2 regions of the Brevibacillus sp. NPDC058079 genome follow, and region 2 is predicted to be linked to the other one. Evidence: riboswitches for the same ligand, from Rfam matches in the RefSeq annotation. Region 2 holds a riboswitch; the other holds the start of a gene.
What was found. Region 2 has a riboswitch for thiamine pyrophosphate ahead of thiC (phosphomethylpyrimidine synthase ThiC). Riboswitches for the same ligand answer to the same signal wherever they lie in the genome.
Positions count from the first base shown of each region.

Region 1 (9,059 bases), on a different contig from region 2:
GACGGGCTGGATGCGCGTTCTGCCATTGAAGCTGCTGTCAATGCTTTTGGTGCATGGTCGCAAAAATCGGCTCCCACACGTGGAGAATTCTTGTTCTCCCTCATTCACTTATTGGAAAAAAACAAAGAAGACCTCGCAGAAACGATCACCCGTGAAGTCGGAAAAACATTGCGGGAAGCGAGAGGCGAGGTTGCCAAGACAATCACCTCGATGAAGCAGTTGACTGGGGAAGCCACTCGCTTGACAGGTCAAACGGTGCCTTCCTTTGATGAACGGGTAATTGGTTACACGGTGCGAGAGCCAATCGGGGTTTTCGCGATTATTGCGCCATGGAATTTCCCGCTGGGGATTGGCTTGTGGAAGATCGTTCCGGCTATCCTCGCAGGCAATACGGTTGTGTTCAAGCCAGCGAGCAACACCTCCTTGATTAGCGTAAAGCTGGTAGAGCTCTTGATTGAGAGTGGCGTTCCGAATGGCGTAGTGAACTTGGTAACAGGACCAGGTGCGGTAATCGGTGACGAATTGGCGAATCATCCACTGGTCAAGGGCATTTCATTTACAGGTTCTTCTGAAGTGGGACTCGCCTTGGGGAGAGCAGTTGGAGCCAGAGGAGGCAAGATTCAGGCGGAGATGGGTGGGAAAAATCCAGCGATCATTCTCGCGGATGCCGATATTGACCTCGCTATCGATTCCATCGTACTGAGTGGATTCTTCGATAATGGCCAACGTTGTACGGGAACCAGTCGCGTATTGGTTGTTCCCGAAGTAGCCGAACAAGTAAAAGCAAAACTGATCGAGCGAGCGAAGAGCTTGAAAATTGGGAATGGATTCGATCCAGACAATCATAACGGTCCGGTAGTGGACGAGCATCAGCTCAATTTGTATCTTCACTATGTACAAAAGGGGATCGAAGAAGGTGGCGTATTGGAATGCGGGGGTAAGCGCCTGGTAGAAGGTGATCTCGCCCAGGGCTACTTCGTCGCACCGACGGTGTTTACCGGGATTACGCAGGAGATGACGATTGCCAACGAAGAAATTTTTGGCCCTGTGATCGCCGTGGTCGATGTGGATTCTTTCGAACATGCTATGCAAGTGGCTAACCAGGTGGAATTCGGCTTGTCCTCCACGATTTTTACAAACGATTTGCAAAAAGCCTTCCAATTTGTCAAAGGTATTCAGTCTGGCGTCACACATGTCAATATGCCGTCGACTCATTTTGAATCACAGTTTCCGTTTGGTGGCAAAAAGATATCTGGATTGGGTCCGAGAGAGCAAGGGGAGTCAGCGCTCGATTTCTACGTGGAGACAAAAACGGTTTATATTCGGCCATAAGTATAGGGAAAGCAGGAGGAGCGAAGATGGAAGCGATTGGTGTTATCGGCATTGGTGCAATGGGTAAAGGGATGGTCTGCAATCTATTGCAAAAAGGCTACCACGTGTATGCCTATGATCCAAGTCCGGCAGCAAAAGCCTGGGCGAAGGAAAAAGGAGCGATAGTCGTCGAGTCTCCACAGGCAGTGGGTAGTGTAGCACGTGTCGTTGTCACTTCGCTTCCAGGTCCTGCGATTGTTGAGGAAGTCATGCTGGGTGCGGACGGACTTTTCTTATCATTAGGGGCGGGCAGTTTCGTATTTGATACAAGTACGATCGATCCTGCTACAGCAAAACGTCTGAATCAGCACGGCGTAGAAAAAGGGATCTACTACTACGATTGTCCGGTGAGTGGAGGACCTGCGGGTTCTGCGGCAGGAACGTTGACCATTATGGTCGGCGGTGATGAGGCCAAGCTTCCAGATATCATGGACTATCTAAGGGTAATTGGAAAGGAAATTTTCTATCTGGGTGAATCCGGCTCCGCACAGGTGGCGAAGCTTTGTCACAACTCTGTCGTTGCAGTCATCACAGCAGCGTTGGGCGAGGCATTCAGTGTCGGGGCAAAAGCAGGTGTCGATCCACACAAGCTGGCAGCCGTCATGGACAAAGGCTCGGCCCACAATCGTGTTCTCTCCGTTTTTGGACCTAACATCTTATACGGTACGTATGAAAATACGGTCTTTTCTTTGGATCATATGCACAAAGATTTGCAGCTCTATGCGCAAACGGCACGTGAACAGCAAGTGCCTGTTCTCGTTGGAGGAACGGTTGCACAAATGTATGAGGCAGCGAAAGCACAAGGCAAGGGTAGCTGGGATACGAGTGCGGTCTGTACCGTGACGGAGGAGCTAGCTCATACAACGATTGCGCGATAAAGGTTTGATGAAAAAGTCGACAGTTCCTTTTCATAAAGGAATTCTGTCGACTTTTTTCTGTGGAAAAGGGGTGCTGATTATCATTATCAATTAGCTCGAGCTTATTATAAGGTTCCTTTTTCGAGAGTCAACTCTAATTGTTCTTGGCATACAGTAGTGCTGTTGACAGCCTCAGACAGGGAGTCTAGCATTAATCATCATATCCGATGTGAGAGAAAGGAGTGAACGACGTGCAAGAACTATCCGCAACACAACTGATCCAATACCTGCAAGAAAAGGAGTCGGTCGCTCTTTTTGTCTATACACCGATGTGTGGGACCTGCAAGCTCGCAGCACGTATGCTCGGCATCATGCAAGAGACATTGCCAACTGTTCCTCTGTATCAGATCAACATTAATACGGCGCCTGCATTAGCAGAACAGTGGCAAGTGACCAGCGTACCCGCCCTGCTCATTTTTCACAGAAATGAATTGTTAGAACGCCATTATGCGATCCAGTCCGTTGGATTTTTATACGATGTACTGAAACCTCTGGCCTAGACATACACCTATTTCCTTCGCCATGAATATGACAAAGAGAGATGAAATGCGAAGGAGGAGGCGTATGCAAATCCACGTGGTGGAAGAAGGACAAACCTTAGCAAGCATCGCCGAGACGTACGGCACGACGCCGGAAGCGATTAACAAGGCGAATGAATTGCCAGATCCCAATAAGCTGGCAACTGGTCAGGCGATGGTGATCCCGATTGTAGGAAGCTACTATTGGGTCAAACAAGGGGATACGTTGTATACCATCGGTCAACGAAATCAGATCAGCGCAGCAGAGCTTGCTCGCGTCAATGGGATTTCTCCCTATAAACCGCTACAAGTCGGGCAAAAGCTATATATCCCGCCTCGCCCTAGACGAGCGGCTGATTTCAATGCGTATGTGGAACCGCGCCGCACTGTCCCACCAGCGATGGAAGCGGATGTTCGAACGGCTGCCCCTCATCTTACGTATTTGGCACCGTTCAGCTTTCGCATCAAACGGGATGGAACCCTCGAACGACCAACCCTGAACCATTTTCCGGCGATCGCAAAAGAAAACCAAGTTCTACTTTTGATGGTCGTGACGAATTTGGAAAAAGGTCAGTTCAGTACGGAATTGGGCGCACTCATCCTGAATGACCAAGAGTTCCAGAACAAGTTGTTGGATAATATTCTCGCGACCGCCCGTGAGCTGGGTATGGGGGATATCCATTTTGATCTGGAAGCATTGCCCACAACAGGGGCAGAAGCGTATGCGAACTTTTTGCGAAAAGCAAGGGACCGTATACATGCAGCAGGGTTGATGATGTCTGTTGCGCTCGCACCGAAGACGAGTGCCGAGCAAGCAGGCAAATGGTATTCCGCCCATGATTACAAGGCGATAGGAGCCCTTGCCGATTTTGTCGTGATCATGACGTATGAATGGGGCTATAGTGGTGGACCTCCCATGGCGGTTTCTCCGATCGGACCGGTGCGGCGTGTCTTGCAGTACGCCATTACCGAAATACCAGCCGAGAAAATTTTGATGGGCCAAAATCTGTACGGATACGACTGGACCTTACCGTACGAGCGAGGAACGACAGCGAAAGCTCTGAGTCCACAAGCGGCAATTGCTTTGGCTGCACAGCATAATGCAGTGATCCGGTATGACTATCGCGCGCAGGCTCCGTTTTTTACGTACACCGATGATCAAGGCAAGCAACATCAGGTGTGGTTTGAGGATGCGCGGTCTATCCAAGCCAAGTTCAATCTGGTTAAACAGCTTGGTTTGAGAGGCGTCAGCTACTGGAAACTCGGTTTGCCATTTCCGCAAAATTGGCTGTTGATCGAGGAGAACTTTCGCGTCCGTAAGCGTGCATAGTCATCTGGCGTACACTCCATCGCGGGTTGTACGCCTTTTTTTCGAATGAAAAATCATGGTATGATGAAGATGAAGAAGACAGTAAGGAAAAGGGGAGAAATCATGGGAGAATGCAAATTGGATCACAGCCATGAGGATGTACTCAAAAAACTGACAGAACAAGCTCCACATCTGTCGGAGTTGCGTGTGAGTCAATTCAAAAATCAGTTGAATGGCGAACTCAGCCAAGAGCGTCTAAACGAGCTGTTTCACTTATTGAAAAAGTATGACCTGGTAAGCCCTGAGGAGCGCCAAGAGCGCGAAAAACAAATGGATCACTTGTTTGGCTAAGCTTTATACATACATTTTTCGTGTTGCCCCCAAGTGGGAGAATCAGGCTGGAACCATGGTTCCATGCAGCGAGGAGTAACAATGGAAGACAGACTCTATTATCAGGATGCTTATACGAGAACGTTTTCGGCCCAGGTGACGAGGACTGGTGCCGAGCAAGATGGAACACCTTACGTGGTACTGAACCAAACGGCCTTTTACCCTACTGGAGGCGGACAGCCTTCCGATCTGGGCGTATTGGAAGAAATTCGTGTGGTAGACGTGGAAGAGGTAGATGGCGAAATTCGTCACCGACTGGAAGCTCCCTTGTCCGAAAGCATAGCGGAAGTAACGGGTCACATCGATTGGGATCGCCGCTTCGACCACATGCAGCAGCATGCTGGCCAACACATTTTATCTGCGTCCTTCCTGGAAGTCGTGCAAGCGGAAACCGTTGCCTTTCACTTGGGCAAAGAGCGTGTCACCATTGATGTACGACTGGATGAGTTGACAGCAGATGTATGGGAGAAGGTAGAAAAGCGAGCGAATCAGATTGTTCTGGAAAACCACCCCATCATTGCGCGGTTCGTTGATGACGAGGAGTTGGCAACGCTGCCCTTGAAAAAACAGCCGACCGTTACTGAAAATATTCGCGTCGTGATGATACCTGATTTTGATTACAACCCATGCGGAGGAACTCATCCAGCGCGTACGGGCGAAGTCGGGATGATCAAGATCTTGGGCTGGGAGCGACATCGCGGAAACATTCGTCTGGAATTCATCTGTGGCTGGCGAGCTTTGCGGGACTATAACCAAAAGCAAGCTGTCGTTCGAGATACGGCGAAACTGCTCGCTACCAATGAAGGGGAACTGATCGCACAGACGGAACGCCTCCTTGTTGAACGCGACGCCTTGAAGGCAAAATTGGCAGAAGTGGATAAGCAGCTCGTAGAAGTGGAAGTCAATCAACAACTATCTGCTGCTAGCCAACTCGGTCATTCTCGCCTCATTATGCGTACCTTCACAGACAAAACCATTCAACAGCTTCAACAGTTCGCACAGCTGGCTACTGCTCTGGCGCCAGATGCGATTTGCCTATTGGCTGCTACTACCGAGGACAAAATGCAAGTCGTGTTTGCTCGTGGGCAAGAAGTCAACGTAGCCATCAATCAAGTGTTGAAAGAAACTTTGCCGGTCATAAACGGAAAAGGTGGGGGAAATCCTGCCATGGCACAGGGTGGCGGTCAGTCAGTAGTGGATGCGGAAGAAGTATTGCTGCATGCTCGCAAACTGCTGGAAGCCTTACTAATGTAGATGAACTCGATTTAATAAAAGGAGGAATCCGCGATGAACTGGAATCCGGGAGATATCGTTCGCGTTACGCAGCGAACGGGTGAATATATTACAGAAGTATTGGAAATCCACGATTCGAAGCTGCTGGTAAAAGTGTTGGCAGTTACCAAATACCCCACTCAAGGCGATTTGCATTCTTCCTACGAAGTAGAGGTGCCGCTGTTTCACCAGCGTCCAGCACTCTCTTACATGGAAAAATTCATGACGCCTGTCCAAGGTGTCATTCGCTATAATGGCGCGATTCCAGACTACAAGGAATCTGTGCGCCAGGCGATGGAGAGAGAAATGGAAAAGCTTGCGAAAATGGCAGCTTGGGCAGAGCGTTGTCTCGTTGAGCTGGAAAAGATGCACAAGGAAGCCTTTACAAACACGAAATAGAGTGGTACTGTAGTACTCGAATGTACGACAATTGCATAGCTTTACTACCAAACGGGAGCCAAGCAACGTTGGCTGAGATTGTAACGAGTGTGTTACTGACCGTTGAACCTGACCTGGGTCATGCCAGCGGAGGAAGAGGTATTTGGAATCAGTATCACGTGTCGCATCCGAGCGGAACTATGCTTGTTTGCGTGCATGCATGATAAGACCACACTCAACCATCCGAGGCGGATGGTTTTTTTATGCCATTCGTCCCGTGAGATGGGATGGGTATACGGCTTCTTCTGTTTGTCTGAATCGACTCAGGCAGGTGGGAGAAGCCGTTTTTTTTCCAGAAGAAGGAGGTAATCAATGATTGTTCAGCTGAATGGGAAAAAAGTAGAGTTGGCGGAAGAGATCACGACAGTGCGGGCCTTGCTCGCTTCTTATTCCCTGCAAGAGAAGATTGTCGTCGTAGAGCGAAATGGTGAAATTATTGACCGCTCAGCGTACGAACAAACACCGATTGCAGACGGAGATCGCATAGAAATCGTTCATTTTGTCGGAGGAGGATGATCATGATGATGGATACATTGAAAATTGGACCTTACGAGTTTCGCTCCCGTTTGCTTCTCGGGACAGGTAAATTCGCTGACTTGGATACACAAGGGAAAGCAGTAGAGGTGTCGGAAGCAGAAATTTTGACATTTGCGATTCGTCGCTTGAATTTGGAAAATCCGCAAGAACCGAACTTTTTGGAACAACTCGATTTGAAAAAATTCACCCTGTTACCAAATACAGCAGGTGCCTATACAGCAGAAGAAGCAGTGCGCATTGCCCGTTTAGCTAAAGCATCTGGCCTGTGTGACATGATCAAGGTCGAAGTCATTGGAGACCCGAAAACACTTCTCCCTGACCCGATTGGCACGCTCGAGGCTTCGAAAATCTTGGTAGAAGAAGGCTTTATCGTACTGACCTACACCAATGACGACCCGATCCTTGCTAGACATTTGCAAGAGGTTGGCGTGCATGCGGTTATGCCAGGTGCGTCACCAATTGGTTCCGGACAAGGGATTGTCAACGAAAACAACCTCCGCTTTATTATCGAGGATGCCAAAGTACCGATAATCGTGGATGCAGGAATTGGCTCGCCAGCGGACTGCGCGAAAGCGATGGAGCTGGGTGCTGACGGTGTCTTGTTGAATACAGCAGTCGCACTCGCTGACAATCCTGTCCTGATGGCAGAAGCGATGAAGCTCGGAGTAGAAGCAGGTCGCAAAGGCTTCCTGGCAGGCCGTATCGCGAAAAAACGTTACGCGTCAGCAAGCAGCCCGACTGAAGGGATGATTGAGTAGCGTGGATCGACTGACAGAAGCGGTAGAATCGATTGCCAGCCGCAAAGAAGAGCTATTCACTTTATTGGCAGAGCTCGTTTCTCATCCGACTGTGAGTCCTCCCGCGCGAAACAGCGATGCCGCACAAGGAGTAATTGCCAACAGACTGCAAGCGATGGGATTCGAGGTCGATCGCTGGACGGTATATCCAGGAGACGACAATATCGTCGGTCGGTTATCAGGGAGTGCCTCTTCACAGGCAAACAGCTTGATTGTCAACGGGCATATCGATGTGGCTGAAGTCGGAGATGACACGGGGTGGATCTATCCACCTTTTGCTCTGACACATGGCAAGGATGGGCGCTTGTACGGCCGTGGTGTTGCTGATATGAAAGGTGGACTCGCAGCGAGCTTGTTTGCGATCCAAATACTGCGCGAACACGGAATCGAGCTCCAAGGTGATCTGCTCTTTCAATCCGTCATCGGAGAAGAAGCAGGTGAAGCGGGGACATTGGTCGCTATTGAGCGTGGCTATCAGGCTGACTACGCCGTTGTAGTGGATACGAGCAATCTCCAAATGCAAGGGCAGGGTGGGGTCATTACAGGCTGGATCACGATTGAGAGTCCGACGACGCTGCATGATGGAATGCGCGCACAGACGATTCATGCAGGCGGACGCGTTCGGGGAGCTTCTGCCATTGAAAAAATGACGAAGGTGATCACCGCACTACAGGAGCTGGAGCGGGACTGGGCTGTCATGAAGTCCTACCCAGGCTTCCCGGCAGGCAGTAATACGATCAATCCCGCAGTCATCGAGGGAGGTCGTCACGCTGCGTTCATCGCAGACCGTTGCGCTCTATGGATTACCGTTCATTTTTATCCGAACGAATCCCACGAAGAGATTATTCGAGAGATCGAGGATCACGTCGGGCGTGCAGCTGCAGCTGATCTTTGGCTGAGAGACAATCCTCCAACATTCCGGTGGGGTGGACGCTCGATGATTGAGGAGCGCGGTGAAATCTTCCCTTCACTGGAGTTGGATACGAAACATCCGGGGTTGGCAACGCTGCAATCCGCATATGAAAGTCACATGCATCAAGCGCCTATCGTTAATATGTCGCCTACGGTGACCGATGCAGGCTGGTTTGCGCATGGAGGCATTCCGGCTGTACTATTTGGACCAGGTGAGTTAACGCATGCACATGCCGTAGATGAATCGATTGATCCTGACCAGCTTGTACATTTTGCCCAGATCATGGCCCGATTTATTGCCACCTGGTGCAATACCCCAAAGGAAGCGAAGGAGTGAGTATCGCATGACAACCTTTACAGAGCGTTTAAGAAAAAGTGTAGCCCCAATCTGGGAGCGTGTTCATCAACATCCTTTCGTCACCGGACTCGGCGATGGCAGCCTGCCCGTTGGTGCATTCAAATATTACATGAAACAAGACTACATCTATCTGATTGATTACGCGAAAATGTTCGCGATTGCGAGCGTGAAGGCGTACGATCTGGAAACAAGCTCTCGCTTCGCTGCTTTGCAAGAATCGACGCTGAACACCGAGATGGA
Region 1 is NZ_JBHVSO010000001.1:1,143,900-1,152,958, reverse strand. Features, by position in the region: gene ACFVS2_RS05215 (aldehyde dehydrogenase family protein) at 1-1,332, shown strand, start outside; gene ACFVS2_RS05210 (NAD(P)-dependent oxidoreductase) at 1,359-2,249, shown strand; gene ACFVS2_RS05205 (thioredoxin family protein) at 2,480-2,788, shown strand; gene ACFVS2_RS05200 (glycoside hydrolase family 18 protein) at 2,853-4,136, shown strand; gene ACFVS2_RS05195 (hypothetical protein) at 4,239-4,466, shown strand; gene ACFVS2_RS05190 (alanyl-tRNA editing protein) at 4,548-5,759, shown strand; gene kapB (kinase-associated lipoprotein KapB) at 5,793-6,176, shown strand; TPP riboswitch at 6,218-6,328, shown strand; gene thiS (sulfur carrier protein ThiS) at 6,528-6,731, shown strand; gene ACFVS2_RS05175 (thiazole synthase) at 6,737-7,510, shown strand; gene ACFVS2_RS05170 (acetylornithine deacetylase) at 7,503-8,798, shown strand; gene tenA (thiaminase II) at 8,806-9,059, shown strand, end outside.
Region 1: another riboswitch for thiamine pyrophosphate. It lies ahead of thiS (sulfur carrier protein ThiS); the one in region 2 lies ahead of thiC (phosphomethylpyrimidine synthase ThiC).

Region 2 (9,059 bases):
TTGTGGATGATATGGGGTATAACAGAATTTGGTACTCAGAGCATCATGGGGCTACAAACTTGGCAAGCGCCTCTCCTGAGATCATGATTGCACACATTGCATCTGTAACAAACAACATTCGTGTTGGCTCCGGTGGAATTATGCTGATGCATTATTCTCCATTAAAAATGGCCGAAGTTTTTAAAACGTTATCAACGCTGTATCCTAATCGAATTGATTTTGGTGTCGGTCGTGCTCCAGGGGGAGATCGGTTCTCCACGCTTGCCCTGCATGAAGGAAGACAACCGAATCTGCTTAACCAGTACGATAAGCTGATGGAAACCATGATGTTTATGACAGATACGATGCCTGAAGATCATGTGTACAGTCGCACATTGGCAGCACCAGTAGACGCTCCACTTCCTGAGGTTTGGCTACTAGGATCAAGTGGAAGCAGCGCTGCACAGGCAGGAAGATTCGGTATCGGGTATTCATTTGCCCAGTTCATCAGTGGACAATTAGAGTCTCAAATGCTCGAAGCGTATCGCACGAACTTCACACCCTCAGAGTTTATGCCTGCTCCTAAAATCAATGTTGGCTATTTTGTGATGGCGGCGGAAACAACGGAGGAAGCTGAATATCACGCAGCGAGCCTGGATCTGAATTTGCTGTTTCTGGATAAAGGCATGCCGTTTCAAATCTTCACACCAGAAGAAGCATTGAATTATTCCTATACCGAAATGGACAAAATGCAGATCGAACACAACCGCAATCGTTTCCTGGTGGGAAGTGCAAAAGATGTTGCTGATACACTACGTGAGCACGATGAAAAATACGGGATCACGGAAGCCGTACTTGGAACAATCAGTCATAGCCATGAGACGAGACTACAGTCTTACCGTTTGCTTGCAAAGGAACTTCTATAAATAGAAAGGTGGAAAAAATGATGATCCCATTTTTAGAACGAATGAATAGCTTATCGAAAAAACAACGCGAAGATGGTTTAACCAAAAAAGAAAAGGAAGAACAACAACAGCTTCGTCAAGAATATCTGCAAATTATCCGCGGGCAAGTTTTGCACACATTTTCAGGGCTAACGATCTTAGACCCGCTGGGTAATGATGTAACGCCCGAAAAATTGAAAATCGCCCAACAAAATCAGATGTTCAATACAGAGGATGAAGCATGAATATGAAGTCTGGCGTCGAACAGGCCGTTTATGCTCTTCTGGTGCTAACTCGACTACCTAGACAGGCGATGTTATCTGGTGAAGCTCTAAGTCAACAGCTCCACATCTCTCCAACTTATTTGCAAAAGTTAATGAGAAAACTTGTACGGGCCGGGATTGTTCTGTCCGTGCCAGGTGCAAAAGGAGGCTTTCGACTGCAAGCTTCACCAGACGACATAACCATTTATGATGTGTACATGGCAGTAGAAGGTGTGAAATCTCTTTATCGTTCGACGGGTATCTTTGAAGGGATGCTACAGTTAAAGGATAACAACGCCTGCTTGTTATCTGATGTCATGGATGAAGCGGAGCGTGCTTGGCAGGCTGTATTAAAACGCCAATCTATCGCTTCTTTACACAGCGAACTAAACGAAACCTGCTCGGCTGATGATTTGACGAAGCTGGATTCTTGGTTAAAAAGCACGATTCGTTAACTAGATAATTAATTAGATAAGGAGGAACGATGATGTTTGTTCGAGTGGTGACAATCAGTAGTAAAGAGGGAATGGAGGAGCAACTGAGGCAAATAGGGCGAAATGTACTTGTTCCTCTCAATAAAGCCGCAGGATGTGTAGATGTATATTTCATGGAGCCTAGCTTAGAAACGGACAATCCCTTTTTTGGTGTCGTAAGTATCTGGAGAGAGAAGGAGGCGTTGGAGACGATGAAAAATAGCGGAAGTTATCGTGACATGCTCAAAGACATGGGACCAATGATTGAATCTGTCACGGATCATTTATATGTGGTCGAGTAATCCATTACGTAATGAACTGGACTCCATCGTGAATGACTTGTTGGGTTGGAATGAATTGGTAGAAGAATGATTCCCGCCTAAGTCCACTTGGTATGATATATCCCCTGATCTAGCATAATAGTAGGAAGAACCTTCGAACGATTGAGGGTATTTTATTGACCAGAGGTGAACCATGCATCCAATCATTCCGATGGAGCCAATATTATGTGACGTAATTCCTCAAGGATCAGACTGGATTGCCCAAGTGAAGTGGGATGGTGTCCGGATACTGACCTACTTTGATGGTCATCAAACGAGATTGTTTAATCGTCGGTTAAATGAACGGACTTTTCATTTTCCTGAAGTAGCAGACATTCATTCGTACTGCAAAGCTCGATCTGTCATATTAGATGGAGAAATTATTGCATTAGGACCGGACGGAAAACCATCGTTTCATGAAGTGATGCGACGGGATGGAATAAGACGTTTGGAGAAAGTTAGCCATGTGCGAAAAGAAGTTCCTATTACATATATGATTTTTGATGTCATCTTTTTCGACGAGCAGTGGATCAATCTGCGTTCATTGAAAGAAAGGATTCATATCCTACAAGAAATAATCGTGACGAATGACCATATCCAATTAGTTTCCAACCACGATAATGGAAAAGCGTTGTTTACTGTCATTCAGCAACAAGGCATGGAAGGCATTATCATGAAAGATCTAAACAGCAAATATGTTATTGGGCGTAAAGAAAAACAATGGCAAAAGAAAAAATACTATCGGGATATCGTAGCGGTTGTAGGAGGAGTAACGATACGAGACAACATCGTAAACGCAGTACTGTTGGGGCTATACGATTCAGAAGGTAGGTTACTTTATATTGGACATGCAGGGGCAGGGAGATTAACACGGAACGATTGGATGGCACTAACAGAGAGGATCGTGCCACTCATACAAAAGGATATGCCCTTCTTTAACAAACCCGAAAGGAATAGAGGAGCGATTTGGCTACAACCAAATGTTACGGTGAAAGTGAACTTCGCAGAATGGACAGAGGGTTATACGTTACGACAACCAAGTATACAAGCAATTGTTGATATACCTACTGATCAATGTGTGCTGGAGTGAACAACATCCCTCATGAATCGAGGGATGTCCTCTGTTTGAAATTTCTAAAAACAACTTAAAATAATAAAGTCGCATGGGTATTTGCAGGAATTTTACGAAACTTTTTTATTGATTAAGTATTGAATTCGAGCTATACTACTTGTATCTAAAAGAACTGATCGGTTAGCGCATTGGGCTGTATCTGGTTGAGTTGCTTCCTCCTTCCGTGGTACGTCCACCACACCTCATGGGAAGGAAGCTACTCTCTGATATGGCCCTCTTTGTGTCTCGCTCGGGTTGGGAATGTTTGTTGTTCACTTTCTTTAATCCTTTTTTCATTGATATATAATTAGAGACTTGTTTATAATGACTGTGCGAACTTATTTACGAAAGAAGGAATTGACTTGCCGTTTCTTCGGTTTAAAGGCTTTGCGAAGCAAGACATAGAGCCCATTTCTCAGATTCTTATAGAAGAGTTTTCCAAAATTGCTGAGGTCGCTCAGGAAAAGGTGAAATTGGAGCTGCTTCAGGTAGATCAATTGACGAACAGTCCTTTGTCTGTAGAGATCATGATGTTTCCGCGTGAACAAAAGCAACATGACGCGATTGCTAGTGCCATACACGGCATTTTGAAGAAGCAAGGCTTTCTACATGTCCATATTTTCTTCATTCTGCTATCGCCTTCTCTCTATTATAAAGAAGGACTTCCGTTGCAAGTCGGAATGACGAAATAAGCAAGAAAAAAGGTCGAGATCCTCAAACGGGATTTCGACCTTTTTCTATTAATAGTAGAGGCTTTCGGTTTGCAGGCACTTGGAGCATGTTCGCGTAAGTGGAGTTTCGATATAGACGTGGCTGCAGTCCTGTTGAATCAGCCGCAATTGTTGTTTAGATTGCTCTAGCTCAGCCTCTAATCGAATGATCTCTTCTCGTAAACGACTGGCTTCCTCCATAGGCATCCCCCTTCATTACGACTGGTACAAACGGCTTCCTTGTTCGCGGAACTCACGGGATTTATCCTGCATCCCTGCAAGAATGGTGGGATCTTGGGCAGCCCCTTGTTCATTGGCGATGTGACGAATGTCGTGCGATATTTTCATGCTGCAAAATTTAGGTCCGCACATGGAACAAAAATGAGCGGATTTGGCGGCTTCTGCTGGCAATGTTTCGTCGTGATATTCACGGGCGCGCTCTGGGTCCAAAGACAAATTGAATTGATCGTTCCAGCGAAAATCAAAACGAGCTTTGGATAAGGCGTCGTCTCGTTGTTTTGCCCGCGGATGTCCTTTTGCGAGATCAGCGGCATGCGCTGCGATTTTGTATGCGTTTAAACCGTTGCGGACATCTTCTTTGTTGGGTAGGCCGAGGTGCTCCTTGGGCGTTACGTAGCAGAGCATCGCTGTTCCGAACCATCCAATCATGGCGGCGCCAATCGCTGAAGTAATGTGATCATAGCCGGGAGCGATGTCTGTCGTGAGTGGCCCAAGTGTGTAAAAAGGAGCCTCATGGCAAATAGATAACTGTTTATCCATATTTTCGCGAATGAGATGCATCGGGACGTGACCAGGGCCTTCAATCATGACTTGTACGTCGTGTTCCCACGCAATTTTTGTGAGTTCTCCCAATGTTTCAAGCTCTGCGAACTGCGCCTCGTCATTCGCATCCGCGATAGAGCCAGGACGTAGTCCATCTCCGAGAGATACACAAATGTCATAGGCCTTCAGAATTTCGCAAATTTCAGCGAAATGCGTATACAAGAAGTTTTCCTCATGATGGGCCAGGCACCATGCGGCCAAAATCGATCCACCGCGAGAGACGATACCGGTAACACGGTTAGCTGTCATAGGAATGTAGCGCAATAGAACACCAGCATGAATCGTGAAGTAATCAACGCCTTGTTCTGCTTGCTCAATCAAGGTGTCTCGGTAAACCTCCCATGTCAAATCCTCGGCTTTCCCATTTACTTTTTCAAGTGCTTGATAAATCGGGACGGTACCGACTGGAACGGGACTGTTGCGGATAATCCACTCCCGTGTGGTGTGGATATGTTTTCCCGTGGAGAGGTCCATAATGGTGTCGGCACCCCAACGGACCGACCAAATCATTTTTTCAACTTCTTCTTCCATCGAAGAGCTGACAGCTGACGTTCCGATGTTGGCATTGATTTTGACATGAAAGTTGCGGCCAATGATCATCGGCTCGCTTTCAGGATGATTGACGTTAGAAGGGAGGATCGCACGTCCAGCGGCGATTTCTGCCCTCACAAATTCAGGGGAGACACCCTCGCGAATGGAAACGTATTCCATTTCAGGTGTGATGATATTTTTTCGGGCATAATGAAGCTGGGTAACATTTTTCCCTGGCTTTGCCCGTTTTGGTTCGTAGCCCTCTCGAGGGAAAGTAGGGAGGGTGGCTGCCTTTTCTTCGTTTCGGATGCCGTCGTCAACTAGTTGTGGTTCGCGACCGACATACGTTTCCGCATCATTTCGCTCATCGATCCACTTGTGGCGGATGGAGGGCAGTCCTGCTTCAATGTCAGGAACGTAACCCGTTGCGGTATACTCGCCACTCGTATCGTACACGCGAAGAGGGGGATTGGGTGTGGAGCCAGACAATCCTTCGGTAGGATGAAGGGAAATCTCGCGCATCGGGACACGGATGTCCGCGCGACTACCTGTTTCGTATACTTTGCGACTGCCTGGAAAAGATGACACCAATGACATAAGAAAAACCTCCTTGTTTTGGTTGCACGAAAGCGAGAACCGTTTAGGGAGGCGAAAGAAACATCCCACGAAAAAGCGCCGCATAAACAACATGCGACGCCAACGCGAGAGTAGAGAAGAAACGGGTATCCTAAAGATACACGTATCTTTTCGTGTCGTATATGACATTCCTCCGCTGGCATTACCCAGTTCAGGTTCAACGGTCGATGGCACAGTACCATCCTCTCAGCCTGGTGATTTCCAAGCTCCCGTGCTTTTTTTATTTTGGATTGCAAGAATAGGATAACGGGAAGTCCATTTAATTTCAAGGAAAATTTTCCAGTGAAAAAATTGCGGGTGTGCAACACATTTTCCTTCCCCCTATTCTCATGAATCGGACTAAAACTGTTTCTGTAGACCCACATGAATCCTATCTGTTACGATGAAGTTCGAAAAAAAAGCAACTGCTTCCAGCGCTTTGATTTTTCTCGTTGTTGAAGCAGATTGGAGAAGTATTTTTGAGGTGATGAGGTATGGATGTCTATTCGGATCTAAAACAAGGAGAACGTGGAGCGTGGGTAAGTATTTTCGCCTACATATTCTGCTCTGTATTAAAAATAGGAGTTGCGTATGTCACCGCGTCGGAAGCTTTAATGGCCGACGGTCTTAACAACTCAACGGATGTCGTCGCATCAATTGCTGTTTTGATCGGGCTTCGTATTGCAAGGAAACCACCTGATAAAGATCACCCGTATGGTCATTTTCGGGCGGAGACGATTTCAGCACTTGTCGCATCATTTATTATGCTATTTGTCGGAGTTCAAGTCGTTACGAATGCCGTACCATCCTTATTGGACCCAAAGCATGCGGCTCCTGACCTGTTGGCAGGGTGGACAGCACTTGCGACTGCAGTCATTATGCTTTTCGTCTATCGCTATAATAAAAAGCTCGCCATTAAAACAAACAGCCAAGCACTAAATGCAGCGGCCGCTGACAACCGTTCAGACGCATTCGTCAGTATTGGGACGTTTATCGGGGTAGCTGGCGCACAATTTCAATTGCACTGGCTTGATCCTTTAGCTGCTTTTGTTGTTGGTCTCATCATCTTGAAGACTGCTTGGGACATTTTCAGGGAAGCAACTCACCGTTTGACAGATGGCTTTGACGAAAGTGAGCTTGCGGACCTGCGGGCTACTATTTCCTCGATTTCGGGAGTTAAGGATATCAGTGACATCAAAGCCCGCTACCATGGCAGCAGCGTGCTGGTGGATGTTGTGATCCATGTAGATCCAGGTCTGAATGTGGTGGAGAGCCACACCATCACAGAGAAAATTGAAGAACAGATGCGCAAGATTCACCGCATTAACGCCGTTCATATCCATATTGAACCATGCAGGAAGATGGTTCCAAACTAGATTTCATGATGTGCATGCAAAAAACCTGTCCATAGTGGGCAGGTTTTTTTAGGTGCAATTAAACAGGGGTAGCCTTCTTTTTGCGTAGTGTTTTGGTTGTAGACGTAGTCTTTTTCGGACTAGCTGCGGTCTCCTTTTGCGATGCCTGTTCTTTTTCGGACGAGGAGGCAGCAGTGGTGCGTTTTCGCGCAGGCTTTGACGGAGTCGGTTCAGGCTCGATTTTGATGGGGACTGCGGCTTGACCGGCTGTAGACTCCAAGCTTTCTTTTAGGGCCTGCATGAGATCAATGACATTGGTTCTTGCCACGGTAGGTGCGGTAGCGATCTCCTGACCCTCCAGCTTTTTCTCAATCAGTTTTTGCAGGTCGGATCGATACTCATCAGTATATTTTGCGGGATCAAAAGGGATCGTCATATTGCTAATGAGCTCAGTTGCCATCTTCAGTTCATTTTCGGCCAACGGTACAGTGGCTTCCGGCAAGGCAGGCACTTGACTGACGGGACGTACCTCATCTGGATAGAAGATCGTCTCCAGCATGATGCAATGCTCATACAGTCGGATAACGGCCAGGCTTTGCCGATTGCGCATCGTCACCTGTGCAACGCCGATCTTGCCTGTCTGTTCCATGGCGGAGCGCAGCAGGGCGTATGCTTTTTCCCCAGTGTCCTGTGGGGATAGGAAATAGCTTTTATGAAAATAAACCGGATCGATCTCCGACAAGTCTACGAAGTCGATAATTTCAATGGCTCTGCGTGTTTCTGGCGTAATGGCTTCCAGATCATCATCGTCGATCATGACAAAGTGTCCTTTTTCATATTCGAAGCCACGGACGATTTCGCTCGTATCAACTTCGCGTTGGCAGTGCGGGCACATTTTCGTGTACTTGATCGGGGTATTGCACTCTTTATGAAGTTGGCGAAAGCGAATATCGCGCTCTTCTGTTGCGGTAAACATGCGAACAGGTATATTGACGAGGCCGAAGCTGATCGAGCCCTTCCACACCGTATGCATGCGGATACCTCCTTCACAGCTATTTTTGTATAGTATCTGTAACTGCATAGAAGAAGTGCCGAGGGAATTGAAGGTGGAAAAGTAAAAAGCCAGCCGATTCGATGCGGCTGGCCTCTTGTATAGCTACTGCCCATGTTTGACGATGTCCGATTGATCTGCACGTGATTGCATGTCTCGCGCCAGCTCGACATCTTTGCCAGTACGGTCCGCAATGGACTGGGCTTTGGACGCCTTCAGTTTTTGTGCAGACGGTCGTTTTTCTGCCATGAACGACTCACTCCTTTCAGGCAATCTACATGTAGAGGGTGTTGCAGGTACATGTAGTATGCGCTGCACACAAAAAAATACCCCATCGCCAAATGACGAGGGGCAGCCGTTCAACTCCTCCCGATGAAGGGAGCGATGGCACGAAATGCTCCTATCAGACACGTCGTGCGCCAAAGTGAACAGCCTTTCAATTATGGGAGAGGAGAAACCGGAGGAAGAGCTTATGGGGAAACGTAAGTCTTCTCCGCGGTTGTCAGCGACACCGTTGCGTCGCTATTCATCATCTTTTCCAATCGAAATGGGTTGTATACCTTTCTTGCACATAAATTTTTCCAGTTGCTAATTTTACGGGTGTATGCAGTTGTGATAGTATGATATCATTCTCAGTCTTAGAAAATTGAGTCTAACAACACGCGTTCAAAAAGTCGTCTTTTTGAACAACCTCTTACAACATACATAGGAAAGCAGACAGGTGAAGTGAGTATGCGAGTCATCGCTGGAGAACACAGAGGAAGACGGTTGGCAGCAGTTCCGGGCAAAGGAACCAGACCGACAACTGATAAAGTTAAAGAATCGATTTTTAATATGATTGGTCCGTATTTCGATGGCGGTTGG
Region 2 is NZ_JBHVSO010000002.1:200,141-209,199, reverse strand. Features, by position in the region: gene ACFVS2_RS07615 (LLM class flavin-dependent oxidoreductase) at 1-905, shown strand, start outside; gene ACFVS2_RS07610 (DUF896 domain-containing protein) at 926-1,168, shown strand; gene ACFVS2_RS07605 (RrF2 family transcriptional regulator) at 1,165-1,641, shown strand; gene ACFVS2_RS07600 (putative quinol monooxygenase) at 1,674-1,961, shown strand; gene ACFVS2_RS07595 (ATP-dependent DNA ligase) at 2,134-3,069, shown strand; gene ACFVS2_RS07590 (DUF1904 family protein) at 3,453-3,782, shown strand; gene ACFVS2_RS07585 (hypothetical protein) at 3,831-4,001, opposite strand; gene thiC (phosphomethylpyrimidine synthase ThiC) at 4,017-5,771, opposite strand; TPP riboswitch at 5,921-6,033, opposite strand; gene ACFVS2_RS07575 (cation diffusion facilitator family transporter) at 6,284-7,165, shown strand; gene ku (non-homologous end joining protein Ku) at 7,224-8,177, opposite strand; gene ACFVS2_RS07565 (hypothetical protein) at 8,301-8,444, opposite strand; gene rsmD (16S rRNA (guanine(966)-N(2))-methyltransferase RsmD) at 8,928-9,059, shown strand, end outside.